2 linked regions of the Arthrobacter crystallopoietes genome follow. The protein of the gene in region 1 interacts with the protein of each later gene in a pairwise test. Links are inferred from orthologs where the notes say so. Each region holds a gene or a part of one and is shown in the gene's direction. Other genes may lie near its edges.

What was found.
Region 2: the proteins of AC20117_RS18030 (region 1) and topA interact in binary tests that used the Escherichia coli proteins (3 or more experiments, as listed by UniProt). The link is inferred for Arthrobacter crystallopoietes from one-to-one orthologs.

What each region holds. Positions count from the first base shown.
Region 1 is NZ_CP018863.1:3,910,965-3,917,246, reverse strand. The notes cover bases 2,040-5,034. They hold AC20117_RS18030 (YigZ family protein), read left to right. Parts: upstream 2,040-3,194; coding sequence 3,195-3,875; downstream 3,876-5,034. Other genes in these bases: AC20117_RS18025 (class I SAM-dependent methyltransferase), read left to right, coding at 3,868-4,995; coaE (dephospho-CoA kinase), read right to left, coding at 2,040-3,067. Outside these bases: excinuclease ABC subunit UvrB, read right to left, coding at 1-138; AC20117_RS18040 (MFS transporter), read left to right, coding at 546-1,823; more of coaE, read right to left, coding at 1,856-2,039; rpsA (30S ribosomal protein S1), read right to left, coding at 5,075-6,282.
Region 2 is NZ_CP018863.1:538,662-543,287, reverse strand. The notes cover bases 720-4,016. They hold topA (type I DNA topoisomerase), read left to right. Parts: upstream 720-1,089; coding sequence 1,090-3,816; downstream 3,817-4,016. Other genes in these bases: AC20117_RS02590 (Ppx/GppA phosphatase family protein), read left to right, coding at 3,856-4,016; AC20117_RS02600 (ArsR/SmtB family transcription factor), read left to right, coding at 720-948. In the rest of the region: AC20117_RS02605 (DUF7059 domain-containing protein), read left to right, coding at 1-220; more of AC20117_RS02600, read left to right, coding at 295-719; more of AC20117_RS02590, read left to right, coding at 4,017-4,626. UniProt on the Escherichia coli protein: Releases the supercoiling and torsional tension of DNA, which is introduced during the DNA replication and transcription, by transiently cleaving and rejoining one strand of the DNA duplex.

The sequences.
Region 1 (6,282 bases):
CAGGACGATGTCCTTCTCCCCGGCCTGGATCCGCTCGGTGAGTTCCTTAATGGCTCCAGGCTGGTCACCTGCTGGTTTGTAATCACTGATTACTTCGAAAGGAGCTACAACTCGGTTGATGTCCTGCGCAAGACTCATGGGATTAACGGTAGCCCCAATTGCGGCCAGCGTGGGTCCGCGATTGCTCCCGGCGGACAACACCGGGCCAGAACCTGCGTTGTCCGCCGCTGCCGCTGTTCCGGCGAGGAGAATTTGCCAAAAATGGTTGGCCTCGGCGCGCTGCCGGTGGATACTGTGAGCTAACAGCGACGTCAATCGAACCGAACAGAAGATGAGGATCTGCAAAGATCACTGATCTGGATGGAGAGACAGTGCCAACGGATGAACGATCGCCTGAGCCGGAGCCGGGTCAGAGGCCCGGCCAGGACGACGCAAACCCCCAGCAGAACGCAGCGTCTGAGCCCGTAGAGGAAAAATACGCGGCCCCGACAACGGATACCCCTGAAGGCAGGAAAACCATCCGGAACGCCATCGGGGCGTCGGCGATGGGTAACGCCACCGAGTGGTTCGACTACGGCATCTATGCGGTAGCCATCACGTACATTACCGCCAACTTCTTCCCCACAGAAGGCGGGCTTGGCACTGCCCTCGCACTGGCTACCTTCGCCATCTCGTTCCTCGTCCGTCCCTTGGGCGGGCTGATTTGGGGCCCGCTCGGCGACAGGCTTGGCCGCAAGGCCATTCTGGCCCTGACCATCATCTTGATGGCCGGTGCCACCTTTGCCATCGGCCTGCTGCCCACTTATGAAATGATCGGCGTCTGGGCCCCCATCCTGCTGATCCTCCTCCGCATGGTGCAAGGGTTCTCCACCGGCGGCGAATACGGCGGTGCGGCCACCTTCATGGCCGAATATTCGCCGGATAAGAAGCGCGGTTTCTTCGGCAGCTTCCTGGAATTCGGCACCTTGTTCGGCTTCATCCTCGGCACGGCCCTGGTGCTGTTCTTCCAGATCGTGCTGGGCGAGCAGGCGATGACCGAGTGGGGCTGGCGCCTACCGTTCCTGGTGGCGGGTCCCATGGGCCTGATCGGCCTCTACCTGCGTACCAAGCTCGAAGATACGCCGGTCTTCCGCGACCTTGAGGACCATCATCAGGAAGAGCCGAACGCGAAGACCGAACTGCGCGATCTGGTCGTGAAGTACTGGAAGCCGCTGCTGACCATGGGCGGACTGGTCGTGGCGCTGAATGTCACGAACTATACGCTACTGAGCTATATGCCCACCTACCTGCAGACCGAAATCAACCTCTCCGCTAACAACGCCTTGACACTGCTCCTGCTGGGCCAGCTGGCCATGATGATTGTCATTCCGTTTGCCGGCAGGCTATCCGACAGGGTCGGCCGAAAGCCAATGTGGTGGGCTTCCCTGCTGGGCCTCTTTGTAGCCGCCATACCGATGTACCTGCTCATGCGGATCAACTTCAGCACCGCCCTGATCGGCTTTGCCGTGCTGGGTCTGCTGTACGTACTTCAGCTGGCGACGATTTCCGCGACGTTCCCGGCCATGTTCCCCACGCAGGTGCGGTATGCCGGTTTCGCCATTACCTACAACGTGTCAACGGCGCTCTTCGGCGGCACGGCGCCGCTGGTGAACGATCTGCTGATTCAAGCTACCGGTGACACGCTGGTTCCCGCCTACTACATGATGGTGGCCTGCGTCGTCGGAGCCGTTGCGCTGAAGTTCATCCCGGAAACAGCCGGTTGCTCCATCCGCGGAACGGAAATTCCCAGCGTCGAACGGGACCGGGCGGCAGCGGCCAGCTGACGGACTACGGCTGGGTAGCACGCGGGGCAGCGCTACCCAGCTGCGCTGTCCGGCCGCCACTGGACGCGGCGCATCCACTCCTGCATCCCGGGTTCCGCTACGTCGGCTAGCCAACGTTCCTTATCCTTCGCGTAGCGGCCTATTGAGCCGTCCCCAGCGTGCAGCTCGGCCAGCCGTTCCTTTTCCGCCAAGTACTCCTGTGCCATTTGCGGGTTGTCGCGCAGCCAGTCACGGAAGCCGAGCGCGAACCGCCAGCCCGGGGATCCTGCCACCCGAACATGGACGTTTGCGCTCCGCCCCGGATCCGCATTGCCATGCAGCCGCTTTTCCCAGTCGTCCGGGTCCGGGTGCGATGGCTTGGGGACGTCGCGCCATAATCCTCGACGGCGGGGGAAGCCAGCCGACGCCAAGCTGCCTGCAACGGCGTCGGCTTCTTCTAACGAACGCACGCTGACCTGCAGATCGATGATGTCCTTCGCCGGCAACCCCGGAACAGCCGTGGAACCGATGTGGTCCACCGCCAGAATCCGTTCATCCGCCGACCTGATCCGGTTCGCCAGCCGCGTCGCCTGCTGCGGCCAGTCCACGCGGGGTTCGACCAGGACGGGCCCGCCGCTGGGTGCTGCCACCCGGGCCGCCGCAAGGTTCGCCGCGAAGGGTTCGAGCCGCTCATCCCACAGGCGGTCCACCCGCGCCAAAATGGCTTCCTGCGATTCCACGTTTTCCAGTATGACGTCGGCCGCGGCCAGCCGCTCGGCATGCGTTGCCTGTGCGGCAATGCGTGCCCTCGCGTCGGCCTCTGTCATGCCGCGGTCACAGACCATGCGCCGGATCCGGACTTCTTCGGGCGCATCCACCACGAGGACCAGGTGGAACCGTGACCCTTGCCCGGTTTCCATCAGCAGCGGGATGTCCTGAACGACGATCCGTTCCGGCTCGGCCTCTGCAACCAGTTGCGCCGAACGTGCGCGGACCAGGGGGTGGATGATGGCGTTCAGCTGTTCGCGTTTCGCGTGATCCCCGAAAACCGCAGCGCCGAGCGCCGGACGGTCCAGTCCGCCGTCGTCGGTCAGAATCTCTGTCCCGAACGCCGCCACAACGGCCTGCAGGCCGGGCGTTCCCGGTTCGACGACTTCGCGAGCCAGCACGTCGGCATCGATCAGTAGCGCGCCGCGTTCACGCAGCCGCCGCGCTACCAGGGATTTACCCGCGGCAATGCCGCCTGTTAGACCGACCTTAAGCACAGCATCAGTCTAGCCAGACGGCAGCCCTCCCCCACCAACCATCTCCCTCAGGCTCAAACAGGCCTCCGCCCGGCGCGGGCGCTGGTGGGAGGGCGCAGGATGGCTGCCGCCGTACTAGGCTGGTTGGGTGCATCCAGCCTCCCAGTCCACGGTTACCAGCTATACGACCATTGCTGGCGAACACCGGCACGAAATCGAGATCAAGCGCTCCCGCTTCATCACGGTACTTCGCCGCGTCGAGACCGAGGGAGCCGCGCGGGACCTTGTCGCCGACCTGCGCAAGGAGTTCCATGATGCCCGGCACCATTGTTCTGCGTTCGTCCTGGGTCCGGATCGCGACGTGCAACGTTCCAATGACGACGGCGAACCCTCCGGTACCGCCGGCCTCCCGATGCTGGAGGCTCTGACCAAACGCGAGACAGCGCCCGGGGTGACGGACCTGAGCGACGTTGCGGCCGTCGTCGTACGCTATTTCGGCGGAATCCTGCTGGGCGCCGGCGGTCTGGTGCGCGCCTACTCGGAGTCGGTGTCGCAGGCCGTGGCCTCGGCTCGATTGGTGCCGCGGCGGCGCATGCAGCTGTATGCCGTCGCTGCGGAACACGCCCAAGCCGGCCGGCTCGAGAACGAGCTGCGTGCCGCAGGTGTCACCGTGCTCGGCAGCGACTATGGGGCGGCCGGGGTCGCTATCAACGTGGCCCTTGCGGATGAACCTGAGGTGCTGGCCCGCTTCCATGAGCAGCTTGCTTCGCTCACCGCGGGCGGAGAACCGGCCGTGCCGCGCGGCACCGAGTGGGTGGATCTTGCCTGAATTGAACCTGGCGCTCTTGCGCCGCTGGCCCGACGTGGAAGCGGAGAACCTCTACGCGGCGGATGCGGCCGACCGGCTGCTGCTCGATACGGCGGCCCCGCTGCTGGCCAGGTTGCAGGGCAACGAGATCGCCGTGGTCAACGACCATTACGGTGCGCTGACTCTGTCCTTGGCCGCCGCAGGCTTCACCGGGCTGCGAGTCCATCAGGATCCGCTCTCTGCCGAACAGGCGTTGGAGAACAACGCCCGCGCGCTAGAGCTCGACGGCTTTACCCACCACTCTATGGGCCCGGAGCTGTTTACGGGCACCCGGCTGGTGCTGATGCAGCTGCCGCGGTCACTGGATGCCCTTGAGGAAGCGGCAGCTTTCATCGCCGCCGCTGCGGGGCCCGACGTGACCGTGCTCGCCGGCGGGCGCGACAAACACATGTCCCCCGCCATGAACCAGGTGCTGGGAACGGCATTCTCGTCGGTGAGCGCCGGGCGTGGCCGGCAGAAGGCCCGGGTACTGACAGCCACCGTGCCCCGCGACGACGTCCGCATCCGTTTCCCGCTCCAGGAAGAGTACGACGTCGGGCTGCCGGCTCCGTTGCGGATTGTCGCCTTCGGCGCTACGTTCGGTGGGGCCAAGCTCGATATGGGTACCCGGTTCCTGCTACCGGCACTTGCCGGTGCCCGCGCTGCCCGGCGGGCCGTAGATCTGGGGTGCGGCAACGGGACGATTGCAGCGTACCTCGCACTCTTGCGGCCGGACCTGGCTGTCCTGGCCACGGACCAGTCCGCGTCCGCCGTCGCCTCGGCCCGGGCAACCGCGGAGGCAAACGGCCTCAGCGCGCGGGTGACCGTCCAACGGGACGATGCCCTGTCCGCGCTGCCAGACTCCACCGAGGAACTCATTGTGCTCAATCCCCCGTTCCACATCGGGAACGCGGTGCATGCCGGCATCGCCCTGAAGCTGTTCGCCGATGCCGGCCGAGTACTCGCTCCCGGCGGCGAGCTGTGGACGGTGTGGAACAGCCATCTCGCATACAAGCAGGCCCTGAACCGGCTCGTCGGGACGACCCGCGAGGTCGCCCGCAACCCGAAATTCACTGTCACGGTCAGCATCCGCCGGCCCTAGGATCGTCCCGCGCAGACAAAAGAACCCCCGTCCGAGGACGGGGGTTCTTTTGTCTGCTTACCCGTGAGGGCAGGCGGAATTAGTTGCCGGTGAGCTTCTCGCGCAGTGCGGCGAGGGCCTCATCCGAAGCGAGCGTTCCGCCACCGGTGCTGGCGGTCTCAGTCTGAGCGGGCTCAGATGAGTAGCTGGTTGCAGCGGATTCGCCGGTCTCGGAAGTAGCCTGGGTGTCTTCCTGCAGGTGCTGGGCAACCTGCTTCTTGTGCGATTCCCAACGGGCCTGGGCGTCAGCGTACTGCTGCTCCCAAGCGGCGCGCTGGGTCTCGTAACCCTCGAGCCACTCGTTGGACTCCGGATCGAAGCCCTCCGGGTACTTGTAGTTGCCCTCTTCGTCGTACTCGGCAGCCATACCGTACAGGGCCGGGTCGAACTCGGTACCCTCCGGGTCAACGCCCTCGTTGGCCTGCTTGAGGCTGAGGGAGATGCGGCGGCGCTCGAGGTCGATGTCGATGACCTTGACGAACAGCTCGTCGCCAACGGAGACAACCTGCTCGGCCAGCTCAACGTGGCGGACGGCCAGCTCGGAGATGTGGACCAGGCCTTCGATGCCGTCTTCGACGCGGACGAACGCACCGAACGGAACCAGCTTGGTGACCTTACCCGGAACAACCTGCCCAAGGGCGTGGGTGCGGGCGAAGGTCTGCCACGGATCTTCCTGCGTAGCCTTCAGCGACAGGGAGACACGCTCGCGGTCCAGGTCGACTTCCAGAACCTCGACGGTGACTTCCTGGCCAACTTCGACAACCTCGGACGGGTGGTCGATGTGCTTCCAGGACAGCTCGGAGACGTGTACCAGACCGTCGACGCCGCCCAGGTCCACGAATGCACCGAAGTTGACGATGGAGGAAACGACGCCGGGACGAACCTGGCCCTTTTCCAGCTTGTTGAGGAAGGTGGAGCGGACCTCGGACTGGGTCTGCTCGAGCCATGCACGGCGGGAGAGCACAACGTTGTTGCGGTTCTTGTCCAGCTCGATGATTTTGGCTTCGATCTTCTGGCCGATGTACGGAGCCAGGTCGCGCACACGGCGCATCTCGACGAGGGAAGCGGGCAGGAAGCCGCGCAGGCCGATGTCGAGGATAAGACCACCCTTGACGACCTCGATGACGGTACCGGTAACGACACCGTCCTCTTCCTTGACCTTCTCGATGTCGCCCCAGGCACGCTCGTACTGAGCACGCTTCTTGGAGAGAATGAGGCGGCCTTCCTTGTCTTCCTTGGTAAGGACAA
Region 2 (4,626 bases), 3.4 Mb from region 1 along the record:
GATCCTGCTGCGGCAGGGAGCCGGGTTCCGCCGCACCAATTTGATGAGTTCGGAGCTCGCCGGCTTTGTCTCCGCCAGCGACGGTGAGCTGACGGTCGGCCAGCTGGTGGCTGCGCTTGCAGCCCTGCTGGAGAGGTCGGACCCGGAATTCGCCGAGCAGCTGACCTCCGAGGTGCGCAACCTCGTGGCGGACGGCTTCCTCGTTCCTGCCGGGGCGTAGGCGCCTCAATCGTTGCCGTTTCGCAAGTGAACGGGCTCACTGCCGCACTCTGAAGGGCATTACACTTACCTTCCATGACCAAAGGTGCAGCGCCATATACCGACTCAGCGCCCGGCGAAATTTCCGGAGCAGGGGCGCCGGCGGGCTCGGGGGACCGGGTCAACATTTCAGATGCGAGGGCCATCCGTGCGCTCGCCCATGCGGTGCGCCTGAAAGTCATCGAGGAGCTCTTCGATACGCAGCAGCCGGCCACCGCGACGGAGTTGGCGCAGCGGCACGGGCTTACGCCGAGTGCTATGAGTTACCACTTGCGGGCCTTGGAGAAGTGGGGCTTCGTTAAGCGCAGCGCCAACCAGGGCGACGGCCGCGAGCGGCACTGGCAGGCCGCCGCAGGACGGCTGGATGTCACCTCGGTGGCGGACAGCCGGGCGGCAACCCTCGGCGTCGTCGATGTTGAGCTCAATGACCTGCGCCAGCGCCTCTCCAAGTACGTCAAGCGGGACAAGCAGGCGCCGAACCCGGACACCTGGCGCCAGGAGGGCCACCTCGCCGCGCTGAGCACCGGCCGTTTTTACCTGACCGAGGAGCAGCGCGCGGATCTGGGCCGCCGGATCGGCGAGATCCTGCTCGAGTTCAGCCCCACCACAAATCCTGAAAACCGGGGCGAAGACGCCCAAAAGCTGTACTACGTATTCTCTTTCCTGCCCGGGGATATCGACGACGCGTAAACCTCCCGCCGGCCCCGTGACTGCACCCGGTTTTCTTCGTTGTGCCATTCTTGGGGCTAACCTAGAGCTGGCAGCTGTCCCGGATACTTCGGGGACAGGATGCATCTGCCGCACCGCCACAGCAATTGACGTAGGAGAATCGTGCCACCCAAGGCCCGCGAAAAAACCGGTATGAAACTCGTCATTGTCGAGTCTCCTGCCAAGGGCAAGACTATTGCCGGGTATCTCGGCGAGGGTTTTGAGGTCACGGCCTCGATGGGCCACATCCGGGACCTGCCGCAGCCGTCGGACCTGCCGGCCGAGCTGAAGAAGACCTCGGTGGGCAAATTCGCCGTCGATGTCGAGAAAAACTTCGAGCCTTACTACGTGGTTTCTGCGGACAAGAAGAAGAAGGTCGCCGAACTCAAGAGCCTGCTCAAGGACGCCGACGAGCTCTATCTCGCAACTGACGGTGACCGCGAGGGCGAGGCCATCGCGTGGCACCTGCTTGAGGTGCTCAAGCCCAAGGTCCCGGTCCACCGGCTGACCTTCCCCGAAATTACCCGCGAAGCCATTCAGCGCGCGCTGCAGGAAATGCGCGATGTGGACACCGACCTGGTGGACGCCCAGGAAACCCGCCGCATTGTGGACCGGCTCTTCGGCTACGAGCTGTCCCCGGTGCTGTGGCGCAAGGTCAAGGCCGGGCTCTCTGCCGGGCGCGTGCAGTCCGTGGCGACGCGCCTGGTGGTCGAGCGCGAACGTGAGCGCATGGCCTTCCGGTCCGCGTCCTACTGGGATCTGCTGGCCACGGTCGAGCCGGAGGACGCCGCCAAGGGCGGCGCGTTCAAGGCGAAGCTCGTTTCACTTGACGGCTCCCGCGTGGCCACCGGCAAAGACTTCAACGACGCCGGTGTGCTCACCGCCAAGTCCGCGGTGCACCTCGATGAGGCGGCTGCTTCGTCCCTCGCCGACGGTCTGCGCACCGCTGAGTTCGCCGTCCGCTCGGTGGAGAACAAGCCGTACACCCGCCGCCCCGCCGCGCCGTTCACCACCTCGACGCTGCAGCAGGAATCCGCCCGCAAGCTGCGCTTCTCGGCCCGGATCACCATGCAGGTGGCCCAGCGGTTGTACGAAAACGGCTACATCACCTATATGCGTACCGATTCGCCCGCGCTGAGCGACCAGGCCGTCAACGCCGCCCGGCGCCAGGCTTCGGAGCTGTACGGCCCGGAGTACGTGCCGGATTCCCGCCGCGTCTACAAGGGCAAGGACAAGAATGCCCAGGAAGCCCACGAGGCCATCCGCCCCGCGGGAGACTCCTTCCGCACGCCGGGCCAGGTCCGCAGCCAGCTCAGCAGCGACGAATACAAGCTCTACGAACTGATCTGGAAGCGCACCGTTGCGTCCCAGATGGCGGACGCAAAGGGCTCAACGTCCACCGTTCGCCTGGGCGCCGTTGCCCCGGACGGCCGGGACGCGGTCTTCTCCGCTTCCGGTACCGTCATCACCTTCCCCGGCTTCATGGCCGCCTACGAGGAAGGCAAGGACGCAGCCCGCGATGAGGACGACGACGCCGCCACCGGCCGCCTGCCCCGGCTCGCCGAAAAGGATGCGCTGAAGGCGCAGGACGTCGCCGCCGTCGGACACGAAACATCCGCACCGCCGCGCTACACCGAAGCCTCGCTGATCAAGACGCTGGAAGAGCGCGGCATCGGCCGGCCGTCCACCTACGCGGCGACCATTTCCACCATCATGGACCGCGGCTATGTCAGCACCCGCGGTTCGGCCCTGGTGCCCAGCTGGATCGCGTTCTCCGTGGTCCGGCTGCTGGAAGAGCACTTCCGCGACTACGTGGACTATGACTTCACGGCCGCGCTTGAAGAGGACCTGGACCGCATCGCCCGCGGCGAGGCGAAGCGGGTGGACTGGCTCGACGGGTTCTACTACGGGGACCGCAAGGAAACAGGCCTGAACACCATCGTCAACGACCTGGGCGAAATCGACCCGCGCGAGATCAACTCCATCGACATCGCCGAGGGCATCACCCTGCGCGTGGGCAAGTTCGGCCCCTACCTGGAGCGCGCCGCCGTGCTCGATCCGGAAACCGGTGAACTGGCCGACCCGCAGCGTGCCAACGTTCCGGATGACCTCGCGCCGGACGAGCTGACCGCCGAAAAAGCCGTGGAACTGATGGAGAACCAGGGCCCGGGCGAACGCGAACTGGGGCAGGACCCGGAGACCGGCCGCACCATCGTGGCCAGGGAAGGCCGCTACGGTGCGTACGTCACCGAGATCATTCCCGAGCTCACTGCCGAGGAGCTGGCGAACCAGCCCGTGGAGTACTACAAGAACGGCAAGCCCAAACCGCCGAAGAAACCGGTCAAGGTCAAGCCGCGCACCGGTTCCCTCTTCAAGTCCATGACCGTTGAGACGGTCACCCTGGAAGACGCCCTGAAGCTGATGAGTCTGCCAAGGGTGCTGGGCACGGATGCCGAGGGCAACGAGATCACCGTGCAGAACGGTCGCTTCGGCCCGTACCTGAAGAAGGGTACGGACTCGCGGTCCATTGGCTCCGAAGAGGAGATCTTCACCATCACGCTGGAGCAGGCGCTGGAGATCTACTCCCAGCCGAAGCAGCGCGGCGGCCGGACCGCGGCGCCGCCGCTGGCCGAATTCGGCACGGATCCCGTCTCGGAGAAGAACATTGTGGTCAAGGACGGCCGCTTCGGTCCGTACATTACCGACGGCGCGACCAATATTACGGTGCCCCGTTCGATGAGCATTGAGGAGCTGACCCGCGAACAGGCCATTGAATTGCTGGCCGAAAAACGTGCCAAGGGTCCGGCCAAAAAGCCGGCCGCGCGGCGCAAGGCCACAGCCAAGAAGTAGGGGACAATCAGCCGTGCTTCCAGCCGACATAATAAGAGCATGCGTCTAGGCGTCCTCGATATCGGTTCGAACACCGTCCACCTGTTATTGGTCGATGCCCACCCGGGTGCCCGGCCCGTTCCGTTTGCCTCGCATAAGCGGCCGCTGTCGCTGGTGGCCTTCCTGGACGGCGACGGGAACATCAACGAGGCCGGCCAGCAGGAGCTGATCGGGTTCATCCGGGAAGCGTGGGCTTTCGCCGGCCAGCACAGCGCCGAGGACATGCTGGCGTTCTGCACGTCCGCTATCCGCGAGGCGGCCAACGGCGACGCCGTGCTGGCCCGCGTGCAGGCTGAAACCAACGTCGCCCTGCAGGAACTGACCGGTCCGCAGGAAGCGGCGATGACCCTGGTAGCGGTCAGGCGCTGGTACGGCTGGGGCGCCGGCACCATTCTGGATCTGGACATCGGCGGCGGCTCGTTCGAAATGGCCATCGGGCATGATGAACAACCGGATGTGGCGGCATCCGTTCCGTTGGGTGCCGGACGGCTGACCCGCGACTGGCTGCCGTCGGATCCGCCCAGCGCCGGCAGCGTTAAGGACCTGAGGCACTACATCAGGGAAACCCTTGCGCCGGCCGTTCAAGAGTTCGACGGCGCAGGGTTCCCTGATCTCGTCGCCGGCACGTCCAAAACGTTCAGGTCGCTGGCCCGGATTACGGGAGCGGCCCCGTCCGCGGCCGGCCCCTACATCCGGCGCGAACTACGCCGTGAAGATCTCTCCCTCTGGACCCAGAGGCTTTCAGCCATGCCGGCCAGCGACCGCGCCAAC